2 regions of the Pseudomonas sp. GW821-FHT02C04 genome follow, and region 1 is predicted to be linked to the other one. Evidence: riboswitches for the same ligand, from Rfam matches in the RefSeq annotation. Region 1 holds a riboswitch; the other holds the start of a gene.
What was found. Region 1 has a riboswitch for manganese ahead of mntP (manganese efflux pump MntP). Riboswitches for the same ligand answer to the same signal wherever they lie in the genome.

Region 1 (7,201 bases):
TCCTCAGCGTAGGTGGATTGCCTTCGACTTACTGGAACCAGACTGACGCGCTGGAGCAGCGTTTCAATCAGGGCGAGTGGGCCGATCAGCCGTTGTTGCTGCTGGGCTGGGACCTGCACACCGGCTGGGCGAATCGGGCGATGCTCAAACGTGCCGGCATCGATGCGGCGCGCATTCAGGCCCTCAAACCCGAAGAGAAAGACACCCTCGGTCATCACCCAAACGGGCAACCAAACGGCTTTATGGTGGATGCCGGGCTCTATCCGGTGCAGGCCCTGTTGCCGCCGCCGACCGATGAAGCGTTGCTGGCGGGCGGTCGCGCCGCGCTGGAGTACTACAAAAGCCTGGGCATCACCGGGTGGATGGATCCGCTGGCCAATGAACTGCCCGGGGCAGACGTGAAAAACGACTCGCTGGGCGTGCTGCCGACCTACCGGAAACTCTCGGAAAACGGCGAACTCACCGCCCATGTCGCCGCGTTGCTGATGGCCGATTCGAAAGCCACCCCCGCTGACCTCGATGAGCTGGACAAGGTGCGCCAGCAGTCCCTCGGCGTGCACAACCTGACGCTGCCAGGCATCAAGGTGTTCGCCGACGGCGTGGCCGAATCGCCCGCGCAAAGTGCAGCGATGCTTGAGCCTTACAAGAACTCGAAAAAATCCGGCGAGCTGCTGATCGACCCGGCGCACTTTGGCGAACTGGTCAGTGCCGCCGACGCCCGTGGCTGGCTGGTGCACATCCACGCCATCGGCGACCGTGCGGTGCGCGAATCACTCAATGGCATCGAGCAGGCGCGCAAGGATCGCCAGAGTGGCATCGCTCATTCGATCACCCATTTGCAGATGGTCAACCCGAAAGAATTCGCCCGGTTCAAGGCGCTGAACGTCATCGCGTCGATGCAGATGTACTGGGCCAGCGCCGATGAATCGAGCATGGATCTGGTCAAGCCCTACGTCAGCGCCATGGCCTTCATGTACACCTATCCGGCGCGCTCGCTGCTCAAGCAGGGCGCCACCATTGCCGGTGCCAGCGACTGGCCGATCACCACGCCCGAACCGTGGAAAGCCATTTACCAGGCCGTCAGCCGCAAGGGCCCGAAAGGCGTACTCAACGCCGCCGAAGACATCGACCGCCAGGTCATGTTCCAGGCCTACACCCTGAATGCGGCCAAGGTTCTGCGCCTTGAAGACAGCATCGGCTCGCTCAAACCCGGCAAGCAGGCCGACCTGATCGTGCTCGACCGCGATGTGTTCACGGTCGCCCCCGAAGCCCTGCGCGACACCCAGGTACTCAACACTTTCTTCGCCGGCCGCGAAATCTATCGCCGCCAGCCGTAAGCCGTACTCCGATTACAACGCTAAAAAAGGAAACCCTTTCGTGAACCTTCATTGCTTCGTCACAGACACCCATAACCCGCAAACCCGTGGGCACCAGATCGGTGACGCCTTCAGCGCGCAGATTCGCCAGACCGTTGCGCTGTATCTCGACTTTTTCAATCAACTCGACATCCCGCCACAGCAAGTACGCGCTATCGGCGACGCCAGCCTGCAAGCCCTGGAAGACTGGAGCCCGGCGCTGGCCGAGGAAATCGTCGCCATGGCCGAAGGCGCCGACTTGCCGCTGTGGCAACTCGCGGCCTTGAACGCCCGCACCGAAATCCTCGCGGTGATGCCGTCCACCGAGGGCGAATGCTCGACCGCAGTGTTCGCCCCCCATGGCCCGCAAACACCGAAAACCATCCAGACCTGGGACTGGCACGACACGCTGGTACCCAACGGCCTGATCCTGCAACTCACCACCGACACCGGGATGACCGTCAAGCTGTTCACCGAATTCGGCATGCTCGGCAAGATCGGCGTGAACAGCGCCGGGCTCGGGCTGCACTTCAACATTCTTCACCATGCCAGCGACAACGGCGCCGCCGGTGTACCGGTGCATGCGATTGCGCGACGGATTCTGGAGCAGGCGCGCAGCGTCGATGAAGCCATCGAACTGGCGCGCTCGGCACGGGTCAGCGCGTCCACGGTGTTGACGGTGTTCTCCCGCGCCGACTCGACCCTTCGTGCCGCCAGCATCGAGCTGTCGCCAGCCGCCACAGCCGTGGTGTTGCCGAACGCCGAAGGCTGGATCACCCACACCAACCATTTCCTCGATCCGAGCCTGAGCGCTGGCGAACGCACGCCGGACGCCTCGACCACCTACGCCCGCATCGACCATGTGAACGCCTTGCTGAGCGGCATGACCGAGGGCGACCTGATACTTCGGGCCGATGCCATGTGCGGCGCGGCCGGCGAGGAAGCACCGATCTGCTTCCACCCCGACTTGAGCATGCCGGCCACCGAGCGCTGGGAAACCTTGCTGACCATCGGCATCGACACTGAACAATGCGTGCTCGAATTCGCCGCCGGCAACCCGAAACAGCTGGCCCGCAACGGTTACCAGCGTTTCTGAAACCCTGAAGCAACGCCCCGAAAAACAACAACAAGAGGAGCACCCCACATGGCCAGTCACCCTGAACGCACGACGGGTTCACCGTCGGCACTGAGAACCTTCTTCGTCTCCGGCATGGGCACCGCCCTGGAGTTCTATGACTTCGTGATCTACGGCACCGCCGCCGCGCTGGTCTTCCCCAAGGTGTTTTTCCCGCAGATGGACCCGCTCACCGCAACCCTCGTTGCCTTTGGCGCGTTCGGCGCGGGGTTCTTCGCCCGACCGTTGGGCGGCATGGTGTTCGGGCATTACGGCGACAAGCTCGGCCGCCAGAAAATGCTGGTCATCACCTTGTCGTTGATGGGGCTCAGCACCTTTCTGATCGGCTGTTTGCCGGGATACGCAACAATCGGCGCGGGTGCGCCGGCGTTACTGGTGCTGTTGCGACTGGTGCAGGGTTTTGCCGCCGGGGGCGAGTGGGGCGGTGCCGCGTTGTTCGGCATCGAGTCGGCACCCGTGGGGCGTCGAGGGCTGTGGGGCAGTTTCACCAGCATGGGCATCGGCATTGGCGGGATTCTCGGCTCGGCGGTGTTCGCCGTGGTCAGCGTGGTGGCGAACGATGACCTTGCCGGTTTTGCCTGGCGCATTCCGTTCTGGCTGGGCGGCGTGCTGGTGCTGGTCGGGCTCTATGCGCGGTTGCAGAAACCGGCGCAGTCGCTCAATGAGCCGAACGTCCACGGGCGCATGCCGTTGATTGAAGCGTTGCGTGCGCGACCTCGGGCCATGTTGCTGTGCACCGGCATCGCGTTTGGCTACGTGACCATCGCCTACATCGGCAGCACGTTCTTCCTGTCCTACGCCACACAACTGGGCTATGGCAGCACCGACGCACTGATTTTCGACATCGCGCTGTCGGTTGCCATCGTCATCACCGCGCCGCTGTTTGCCTTGCTGTCCGACCGAATCGGCCGGCGCAAGGTGATGATCCTGGGGGCATTCATCATGGCGGTCGGGTTCTTCATGTTCTTCCCGTTGGTGGGTTTGAAAAGCCTGTTGATCTCCACGCTCGCCTACATCGTGATCGGTGCCTTCATGGGCGCAACGCAAGGGCCGATCCCGGCGTTTCTGGCCGAGCAGTTCCCACGGGACATGCGTTATTCAGGGATGTCGGCGGCGTACCAGATCGGTGCCGCGCTGGGAGGCGGGACGGCATCGAGTGTGGCCACGGCCATTCTGATCGCCAACAACCACGATGCGTTTGGCGTAGCAGTTTACGGAGCGGTGGCACTGGGGATCGTGGCGGTCTGCTCGTTCTTCCTCAAGGAGACCGCGCACTTGAGCCTGGATGAAATCGATGCGCCATCCAGCGGTGCGCCGACCTCTGCACCGGTGCCGGGGCGTTTGCAGACGCCCTGACACCGGCATTCGGGATCAGGCCGTAAGGTGTTCGTAGAGAATTGTCGCGCCGACGATCATCAGCACCACACCGCCGACGATTTCCGCACGCTTGCCGACCACGGTGCCCAGCACCCGACCCAGCATCACGCCAATAGTGACCATGGTCATGGTCGCCAGGCCAATGGCAGCGGCGGCTACCCAGATGTTCACATCGACAAACGCCAGGCCGACGCCGACCGCCAGTGCGTCGATGCTGGTGGCGAAGGCAGTGACCGCGAGAATGAAGAATGAGTGCTGCCCCGGTTTTTCTTCTTCGGCTTCCTCATGCTTGAGGCCGTTGTAGATCATATGCAGACCGAGCGCGATCAGCAGGGTGAAGGCGATCCAGTGGTCCCAGTCTTCCACCCAGCGGGTGGCGGCCTGGCCGATGAGCCAGCCGATGATCGGGGTGATCGCTTCGATGACACCGAAAATCAGACCGGTACGCAGGGCTTCGGTGAGGCGAGGTTTGTGCAGGCTGGAGCCCTTGCCGATGGCGGCCGCGAAGGCATCCGTGGACATGGCGAGTGCGAGGAAGATCAGGGAAACAGGATTCACGGGCAATACTTCCAGTCGGGCCATGAGTCAACGACACAACCACACGCCCGACTTTCGGCATGGATGTGTCGTCGGTCTCACCAACCAGAAGGTGTTCGCACCACGGCATGTTGCCGAATATGTTGATACGAACGCTTCCGAGGGGCTCGGAAGCAGGTTACTCCCCAACGAAGGCCCGGATCATAGGCAGGCAAACATGAAAATTTCGTTAAACGCCCTGCGCAGGTTTTGCTGATCCGGGAGGGATCCGCAGCTCGGCGCACAGCCCGCCCTGAGGTCGGTTGTACAGCTGCAAAGTGCTGCCGATCTTGCTTACGATCATCTGCACGATGGCCAGTCCCAGCCCCGCGCCATTGGCGTGACCCTCGCTGTAGAAGCGTTCGAACAAACGCGCATATTGCTGCTCATCGATGCCGGGGCCGGCATCTTCGACGCTGATCGACACCGAACCGCAAGCCTGTGGTTGCACCTGAATCCGCACTTCGCTGCCGGGGGGCGCGAAGTTCAGCGCATTGGTTACCAGATTTTGCAGAGCGATGGCCAACGCCACCGGATCGGTGTCGACCGGGCAGTGGTGGTCGCTGTCGAGGATCAGCTCGACGTCTTTTTCCAATGCCAGCGGCGTCAGCTCGGCCAGCTCCTCGCGCACCAGCGCGGTCAGTTCGACGCGGGAGTTTTGCGGGGACGCCAGACGCGGTTCGATGCGCGCCATGGTCAGCAACTGGCTGGCGATGCGCGTGGCGCGGTCCACGGCGCTGACCAGAAATTCCAGCGCTTCTTCGCGCTGTTGCGGGGTGTTGGCCAACTGCGCGTTCTGCGCGTGAATCCGCAGGATCGCCAGCGGCGTGCGCAGCTCGTGGGCCGCGTCAGCGATAAAGCGCCGTTCACGGGCCAGCAGGTTATCGATCTGTTGCAGCAAGCGGTTGAGCGCGGTCTGCATCGGCTCCAAATCCTGGGGCAGGGGACTCAGGTGCAGAGGTTTCAAGGTGTCTGTGTTGCGGCCACGAATCGACCGGGCCATGGCCCGCAGCGGCTGCAAACCCCAGCCGATGGTCAGCCAGATCAAGATGGTCAGCAGCGGCACGCCGATCAGGCTCGGCCACAAGGTATGGCCGACGATGCGGGTGATCAGATCCTGGCGGATGTCGTCGCGTTCGCCGACCCAGATCAACAGGCCTTGTCGCGGATCCTGGAGCAGGAAGGCGCACCAGTCGCGGCCGTTTTCCATCAGGTCATGGGCGCCGAGGGTGGCGGGCGGCGCATCCAGAATCGGGGCCTCGGCTGAACGCATCAGCAACTGGCCGTCGTTGCGCCAGACCTGAAACGTCAGCCGTGTCTCGTAGGGATGCGCCGCTTCGCCATCGCCGACCCGGCTCATCGCCTCGTCGAAGGCCTGATGCAGACGCTCCCAATCGTTGTCGCCGGGTGCACGCTGGGCCAGCACGCCTTGCAGCAGGCGCGCACCTTGCGCCAGCTGGGCGTCGTAGATTTCTTCGATTTCATGGTGGCTGTAGCGCAACACTGCCCAACTGATCAGCACATCGCCGAGCAGCACGATCATCAGCACCGGCAGCAGAATCCGCGCGCGTATCGAGTTCATGGTTTGAGCTCCACGACGTAACCCACGCCGCGCACCGTGCGGATCAGTTCGGCGGAGAGTTTCTTGCGCAGATTGTGGATCAGCACTTCCAGGGTGTTGCTTTCGACCCGTTCCTGCCAGCCGTACAGCGTAAGCGACAGGCGCTCGCGGGTGACGACCTTGCCGGGACGCGCCATCAGTTGATGCAACAACTGATATTCCATCGGCGTGACCACCACCGTGCTGCCGCGCCAGGTGACTTGCTGACTGATCGGGTCGAGGCAGACGCCTGCGTGTTCCAGCACCGGTTGCGCACGGCCCTGACTGCGCCGCAACAAAGCGCGGATGCGCGCCTTGAGCTCGTCGACATCGAATGGCTTGACCAGATAATCGTCAGCGCCGGCATCCAGCCCGGCGATGCGTTCGGCGGTGCCATCGCGGGCGGTGAGGATCAGCACCGGCAAATCGTGCTGGGTGGCACGCAATTGTTGCAGCAGCGCCAGACCGTCGAGCCTTGGCAGTCCGAGGTCAAGCAGCAACAGATCGAAGCTTTCGCTGCGCAATGCATGCAACGCACTGACGCCGTCCTGCAGCCAGTCGAGGGTGTAGCCCTCGTTGCTCAGGGCGACGCGGATGCCCTGGCCGAGGGCGCGGTCATCTTCGACCAGAAGTAGGCGCATGGCATTTTCTCTGTAGGAAATCGGGCGCGTGTTCGGCGGCATCATGCCGCTCGCCTTGCTGCCGTGGCAGCCCCTGAGCCGGCGAAGATGTTACGACTCGTTGCCAACTAAGCTTTCGTTAAGCTTGGTTTTGCACAGTGGGGCCTTTCCCATCCAGCGAGAGTGCTTTCATGCGCAAACTTGTGCTGTTGTCCCTGATTGTCGCCAGCCCCCTGGCCGTCGCCGGCCCGCAATGCACCACGGCCGAACGTTCGCAGTGGCAGGACCAGAAGGCGTTTCAGGAACAGCTGAAAACCCAGGGTTATGAAATCAGCAAGTTCAAGGTCACCGACGGCAACTGCTACGAGATCTACGGCTTCGACAAGGACAAGCGCAAGGTCGAGATCTACCACGACCCGGTCAGCGGCAAAGCGGTGAAAACCGAGATCAAGGGCTGATGCCACGCGAGTCCCTGCGCCTCTGGGATCCGGTGGTGCGGGTGTTTCACCTGTCCATCGCCGGGGTCTTTGCCGCCAAC
Region 2 (7,201 bases), on a different contig from region 1:
TCACTTCGCCGCGCTTGAGATTGGCCATGTTGGCAATCTGCTGGGCGTCGAGGATGTCGCTGACCTTCTCGCCGAATTTGCTCGGGTCCTTGGTGTAGGCAACGATCCGGCCGTTGCCGCCGATCAGGGCCATTTGCCCGGCGCCGCTGTACAGTTTCTGGTTCGCGCCCAGGAGCATTTCCTGAATGAAGTTCACCGACAGGTCGGCGCCGACGATGCCCTGGAACGCGCCGTTGAGCATGATCGGTTCAATGAAGGACGCGAGCATGACGATCTTGTCGCCGACCTTGTAGGGCGCCGGATCGATCACGCAGGATTTTTTGGTTTCTTTCGAGCACAGGTAGTACTCGCTGGCGCGCACGCCGGTGGACAGGACTTTCTGGTCGTCGACGTCCACCAGTTTGTCCAGGCCGAGTGTGCCGTCCTCGTTGCGGAACCACCACGGCAAGAAGCGCCCGTTGGCGGCGTCGATGCCGACCACGCTGGTGCCGACATAAGCCGCGTCATTGTGGTCCAGTGCGTTCTTTTCCCAGCCGATGTAGGTGCCGAGAATCTTTGGGTTTTTCTCGACGTTTTCCTTGATCAGGCTGATCAGTTGCTCGCGGCTGACGGTCAGTCGTGGCTGGCCATCGGCGCCTGGCGTGCCGAGCAGGGCGTTGACCCGCACCAGTCCGCCGGCAATCAGCAGCGGCGCTTCCAGCTCGCGCTGGATCTGGCTGACCTGGGTCTGCGCCAGCGAGGTCAGGCGTTGTTCGATGACTTGTTCGAACTGGGCTTGTGTCCGTTGTTGGACCATCTCTTGAGTGCGGGCGCCGGAAAACAGCGCATACAGCACCAGCGCAGCCACCACGCTGAGAACGATGGCGCCGGCCAGGGCCGCCACGGAAAACTGGATCGACTTGAATTTCATGGAAGCTCCGCACGCAAGAGGACATCTGCGCTGCTGTATCGGCAGCCACTATTGCGCCATGAGGCGAAGTGCGAGCAATTGAAGGTGGATGTCGCAAATGGATCAGTGTGCGACGCAGTTGCAGAGGGCTTGTCGGCGGATGTGAATTTTTTCCTACAGGGCCGAGCGGTGTCTTCTGAAAACAGGTGCATCACGTCTGTTGTATCTGGCGTCGATACAATTACCCGCCTAGGATACGCGGCATGTTTTCAGGGAGCTTTTGAATGAACAAGACTTTGGTTGTAAGTGCACTGAGCGCGGCGCTGTTGCTGGCCGGTTGTCAGTCGGTCAACACCACCAGCGGCGGTGCCGTGGGCGTGGAGCGCAAGCAGTACATGTTCAGCATGCTGTCCTCGCAAGAGGTCGACCAGATGTATGCCCAGTCCTATCAGAAGACCGTTGGCGAGGCGTCCAGCAAAGGTGTGCTGGACAAGACCAGCAACGAAGCCAAGCGGGTTCAGGCGATTGCCAACCGTCTGATCGCCCAGGCGCCGAACTTCCGTCCGGATGCCGCGCAGTGGCAGTGGGAAGTGAACCTGATCAAGAGTGACGAACTCAACGCCAACTGCGGCCCTGGCGGCAAGATCATTTTCTACACCGGGCTGATCGACAGCCTGAAACTGACCGACGATGAAATCGCCGCGGTCATGGGCCATGAAATCGCCCACGCCCTGCGCGAGCACGGTCGTGAAGCAATGTCCAAGGCCTATGGCATCGAGATGGCCAAGCAGGGCGCCGGTGCGTTGCTCGGTCTGGGTCAGGACAGCCTGGCGCTGGCCGACACCGTGGCCAACTACGGGATGACGCTGCCCAACAGCCGTGCCAACGAAAACGAAGCCGACCTGATCGGCCTGGAACTGGCCGCTCGCGCCGGCTACAACCCGAACGCCGCGATCACCTTGTGGAACAAGATGAGCAAGGCGTCCGAAGGCGCGCCACCAGAGTTCATGAGCACTCACCCGGCATCCTCCAGCCGGATCGCCTCGTTGCAGGCGGCCATTCCGAAGGTCATGCCGCTTTACGAAAAAGCGCCAAAGTCCTGATATTCCTTCAGTGCGGCTAAGGTGATCATTCCCACGCTCCGCGTGGGAATGCCTCAAGGGACGCTCCGCGTTCCATCGGGGCGCAGAGCGTCCCCGGCTGCGTTCCCACGCAGAGCGTGGGAACGAGTGGCGTTGGCATGATTAAACCCAGCCGCTGCTCTGCATCGCCTTGTACACCGCGACGATTGCCAGAATCATGAATGCCGAAGCCGCGAGGCGACGGATCAGGGTCAATGGCAATTTGTCTGCGGCAAAGTTACCCGCCAGAACCACCGGTACGTTGGCAATCAACATGCCGAGCGTAGTGCCGATGATCACCAGCCACAGTTCCGGGTATTGCGCGGCCAGCATCACGGTGGCGATCTGGGTCTTGTCACCGATTTCCGCGAGGAAGAATGCGATCAGGGTGGTCAGGAACGGCCCGAACTTGCGGGCGGTGCTGGCTTCATCGTCATCCATCTTGTCCGGCACCAGCGTCCACAGGGCGGTTGCGGTGAAGCTCGCGGCGAGAATCCAGTGCAGGACCGCATCGGAGAAGAAGCTGCCGAACCAGGCGCCTACCGCACCGGCTGCCGCGTGGTTGGCCAGGGTCGCAGCGACGATACCGGCAATGATCGGCCAGGGTTTGCGAAAGCGAGCGGCGAGAATCAGCGCGAGCAGTTGCGTCTTGTCGCCGATTTCGGCCAAGGCAACGATTGCGGTGGGAACGAGTAACGAGTCCAGCATCAGGATTTCCTAAGGGGCGGGTCGACACGGCTATGACACGTACAGCCTTCCCGCCCCGGGTAAGGTGTGCGTGTCATAGGTCTTGTCAAACCCTGCGATCCGTCTGCTGCGGACGCTTGGGTCGCATACGCCATGATCTGAGGATCAAGTATGTTGACGTATGCCGGACGAGCATGGTGCTCGTGGGAGACTACTCCCCTAGGACGGAGCGGATTCTGCCTAGGCAGAATCCATTCGGCAAGTGCTAATTTTCAGCCGCGTTTGGCCCGGTAAATCCGGAAACCATTGCCTTCGGCCTTGATCGCGCACACGCCCAGATGCTCTTCGATCAGTGGCTGGTACTTCAGGAAACTGTTCGCCACCAGACGCAGTTCGCCGCCGTTTTTCAGATGTTTGGCCGCTTTTCGCAGCAAGTTCTCGGTGGCGAAGTAGTCGGTGTGAACGCCGACGTGGAACGGTGGGTTGCTCAGAATCGCGTTCAAACCCATCGGCGCAGCGTCGATTCCGTCACCGGTCAACACGTCGGCTTCCAGACCGTTGGCTGCCAGAGTCAGGCGACTGCTGGCGGCAGCGAAGGCGTCGACGTCGAGCAATGTGACCTGATTGTGCGGGTAGCGACGTTTGACCGCCGCGCCAAGCACGCCGGCACCGCAACCGAAATCCAGCAGGTGACCGCTCGGCAGTTTGTCCAGATGCTCCAGCAGCAGGGCGCTGCCGCGATCCAGTCGGCCATGGCTGAAGACGCCCGGCAGGCTGATGACTTTCAGCGGGCCTTCGGCCAGTGGCAGCTCATAAGTCTGCGCCAGACTTTCCAGGGATTTGGCTTCAGGGGCGTTGGCTATCGTCACTTGCCAGAGTTGGCAATGACGCGCGCTGTCGAGCTTGCGTGGCTTGCCGAACGGGTTGAGTTGCTTGGAGGCACCTTCGATGCCGCTGCGCTTTTCCCCGACCAGAAACACTTCGCGCCCGGCCAGGCGTGAGGCCACGGCGTTGAGGATGTAATCGGTCAGGTCCTTGGACTTGGGCAGGAACACCACCGCGCTGTCGAACTCGCGCTCCGGCACGTTGACGCCGAAATGGCTGCGGCCTTCAAAGCGCGCATCGAGCGCCGCCTGATCGCCGGCATGCCAGCACCAGCCAAAGGCGTTGGGCAGGCGCCCGAGCAGATCGTCGGCGGGCAGACCGGCCAACAACAGCGAACCCTGGAATAACTCGACCTGACGAAGCAGTACTTCACTGCGCGGATCCATAACTGCTCCTGTGAAAAAAAGTGCCGCAGTTTATCAACTGACGACCCGCAGCGCCTTACCGCTGTAGAACGCCTGGGTGTTTTCCACCAGTTGGCCGACGATCCGCTGCCGCGCTTCGCGACTGCCCCAGGCGTTATGCGGGGTGACGATCAGGCGCGGGATGTCGGCAGCCAACAGTGGATTGCCATTAGTCGGTGGCTCGACGCTGAGCACATCGGTGGCCGCGCCGCCCAGATGACCGTTGCGCAAGGCATCGGCCAGGGCCTGTTCGTCGATCAGCCCGCCACGGGCGGTGTTGACCACAAAAGCGCCGGGTTTCATGGACGCCAGTTCGCGGGCACCGATGAAATGCCGGGTGTGTTCATTGAGCGGGCAGTGCAGGGTGAGGGCATCGATCTGTGGCAGCAGTTCTTCCAGCGGCAGACGATCCGGACGGGCCGGGCGCCCCGGAATCTGCCCCAGCAATACGCGCATGCCAAAGGCTTCGGCCAGACGCGCGACCGCGCCGCCGAGTTCGCCGTGCCCGAGCAGGCCGAGGGTTTTGCCCTCCAGCTCGACGATCGGGTAATCCAACAGGCAGAACTGTTTCGCCTGCTGCCAGCGTCCTTCGCCGACGGCTTTCTGATAGTCCGCCAGCCGCGTGGCGAGGTTGAGCAACAGCATGATCGTGTGTTGCGCCACCGACGGTGTGCCGTAACCCTGGCAGTTGCACACAGTGATGCCGTGGGCGCGGGCGGCGGCCAGATCGACGTTGTTGGTGCCGGTGGCGGTGATGAGGATCAGTTTCAGTTGTGGATTGGCGGCCATGGCGGCGGCATCGATCAGGATCTTGTTGCTGATGGCCACGGTCGCGCCTTGCAGGCGTTCGGCAACCTGCGCAGGCAGTGTCTGGGCGAACAGTTGCAGGTCGCTGAAGCAGGCGCGCAACGGCGCGAGGTCAAGGTCACCGAGGTCCAGGGAAGGGTGATCGAGGAATACGGCGCGGTGGGCGTTCGTCATCAACTGTACCTGTTGTGCTTTGAAGGGAAGGCGTAATCTGCCGAGCCTACCAGATGAAACAAAACGTTACGCTTGGCCGAAAGGAGCCCCCATGTACTGGACCGAGTTCTTGACCGTTGCACTGATCCACCTGCTGGCCGTCGCCAGCCCCGGCCCGGACTTTGCCGTGGTGGTGCGCGAGAGCGTGACCCACGGTCGTCGCGCCGGCACCTGGACGGCACTGGGCGTGGGCACGGCGATTTTCCTGCACGTCGGTTATTCGCTGCTGGGCATCGGCCTGATCGTTTCGCAATCGATCGTGTTGTTCAACGCCCTGAAATGGGCCGCCGCCGCTTACCTGCTGTACATCGGCTTCAAGGCGCTGCGCGCGCAGCCGGCCAAGACCGTGACCGACGATTTGCACAAAGAGGCCGGCGAACGCACCGCCCGTGGCGCCTTCACTTCAGGCTTCGTGACCAACGGTCTGAACCCGAAAGCCACGCTGTTTTTCCTGTCGCTGTTCACCGTGGTGATCAACCCGCACACGCCACTGGCAGTACAGGCCGGTTATGGGATTTACCTGGCTGCCGCGACCGCCACCTGGTTCTGCCTGGTGGCGATGTTGTTCAGCCAACAACGTGTGCGCGCCGGTTTCGCCCGCATGGGCCACTGGTTTGACCGCACCATGGGCGCGGTGCTGATCGCCATCGGCGTGAAGCTCGCGTTCACCGAGATGCATTGATCGAGCTGAGCTGATTCAGGGTGTTGAGGTATTCCCGGGGATTGTCCCCGAGCAAACGGCGAAACATCGCGCTGAACGCCCGCGCGCTGCCGTAACCCAGATCCCGCGCCACGCTCTGCACGCTGTCCCCGGCGAGCAGGCGGGGCAGGGCTTCCATCAGGCGCAGTTGCTGGCGCCAGGCGTTGAAATTCATCTTCAGTTGTTGCTGGAACAGCCGCGCCAACGTGCGTGAGCTGGCGCCGACCTGTTGCGCCCAGTCTTCCAGGGTATTGGGGTGATCCGGGGTGCGAAGCAGCGCCAGGCAAATGCTTTGCAGGCGACGATCGCTCGGCATCGGGATGTGCAGCGGCAGGTTTTCGAGGCCGGCCAGTTCCTCCAGCATCAATTGCTGGATCAATGGATTGTCGGCGTGGGGCGGGCCCTGCACCGCACGCAGGATCAGTTCACGCAGCAACGGCGTCACCGCCAGCACGCAACAGTGTTGCAGGCTGGATGGCGACAGTTCGGGCGCGATGAACAATGAACGCATCTGCACATCGCCGGACATGAAGATCTCGTGGGCGATTTCCGGTGGTATCCACACCGCACGGGTCGGCGGAAGCACCCAGGCACCTTGCGCCGTGACCACCCGCATGACGCCGCTCACCGCATACAGCAGCTGTGCCTCGCGATGCAGGTGCAATGGCTGGTGTGCGCCGTCGAGATAATCCCGGGGATAGGCACTCACCGGGCCGTGTTCGAAATGGCTGATCAACATGTCCGGTTCGCTGACTTGAATGGCAGGAATGCGCTTTTTCGCCAACTTAGCATAGGCGCTCACACCCTCCCTGTTCATAAAAAGAAAAGCGTGCCGCGATGAATCAATCCAGAAATGTCATTCGCTACATCAACGCAGCCCATGTGATCGATCACATGTTCATGCTGATTTTCCCTGCCGCCGTGCTCGGCATGACCCAAGCCTTCGCCCTCGACTACGCCGCGCTGATCGGCCTGTCGCTGGGGGGCTTCATCGCGTTCGGCGCGTGTTCGCTACCGGCCGGCTGGCTGGGCGATCACTGGAGCCGGCGAAGGATGATGCTGGTGTTTTTCTTCGGCATCGGTGCCTCGGCAATCTTCACTGGCCTCAGTAACAGCCCGACGATGCTGGTGCTTGGACTGACCCTGATCGGAATTTTTGCCGCGATCTATCACCCGGTCGGCACGGCGATGCTGGTGGCCTATGCGCAAAATCGCGGCCGCGAAATCGGCATCAACGGCATGTGGGGCAATCTTGGCGTGGCGTTTTCGGCGCTGATTACCGGGCTGTTGGTGGCGCAGTTCGGCTGGCGCTCGGCATTCCTGTTGCCGGGTGCCGTGGCGATCGTGCTGGGGATCGGTTTTGCCTTGCAGGTTCGCGAGGAGCCGATTCCCAAGCGCCCGCACACCGCGCTCAAGGGCGCCGGTGGCCAGCGTATTTCGATGGTCATGGTGTTCGGCGTGCTGGCCCTGGCCACGGCCACCGGCGGGGTGGTGT

Region 2: it holds a riboswitch for manganese, as region 1 does, so the genes downstream of both, AC07VV_RS28500 (TMEM165/GDT1 family protein) here and mntP (manganese efflux pump MntP) in region 1, are expected to answer to the same signal.

What each region holds. Positions count from the first base shown of each region.
Region 1 covers NZ_JBWKVT010000001.1:540,560-547,760, forward strand. The annotation lists gene AC07VV_RS02335 (amidohydrolase) at 1-1,337, shown strand, start outside; gene AC07VV_RS02340 (C45 family autoproteolytic acyltransferase/hydrolase) at 1,378-2,451, shown strand; gene AC07VV_RS02345 (MFS transporter) at 2,500-3,846, shown strand; gene mntP (manganese efflux pump MntP) at 3,862-4,425, opposite strand; yybP-ykoY riboswitch at 4,433-4,604, opposite strand; gene AC07VV_RS02355 (ATP-binding protein) at 4,634-6,025, opposite strand; gene AC07VV_RS02360 (response regulator) at 6,022-6,684, opposite strand; gene AC07VV_RS02365 (PepSY domain-containing protein) at 6,855-7,121, shown strand; gene AC07VV_RS02370 (cytochrome b/b6 domain-containing protein) at 7,121-7,201, shown strand, end outside.
Region 2 covers NZ_JBWKVT010000011.1:67,654-74,854, forward strand. The annotation lists partial or broken gene AC07VV_RS28490 (methyl-accepting chemotaxis protein) at 1-910, opposite strand, end outside; gene AC07VV_RS28495 (M48 family metallopeptidase) at 1,174-1,992, shown strand; gene AC07VV_RS28500 (TMEM165/GDT1 family protein) at 2,134-2,718, opposite strand; yybP-ykoY riboswitch at 2,806-2,930, opposite strand; gene AC07VV_RS28505 (methyltransferase) at 2,970-3,968, opposite strand; gene AC07VV_RS28510 (2-hydroxyacid dehydrogenase) at 4,002-4,967, opposite strand; gene AC07VV_RS28515 (LysE family translocator) at 5,059-5,688, shown strand; gene AC07VV_RS28520 (AraC family transcriptional regulator) at 5,672-6,445, opposite strand; gene AC07VV_RS28525 (MFS transporter) at 6,544-7,201, shown strand, end outside.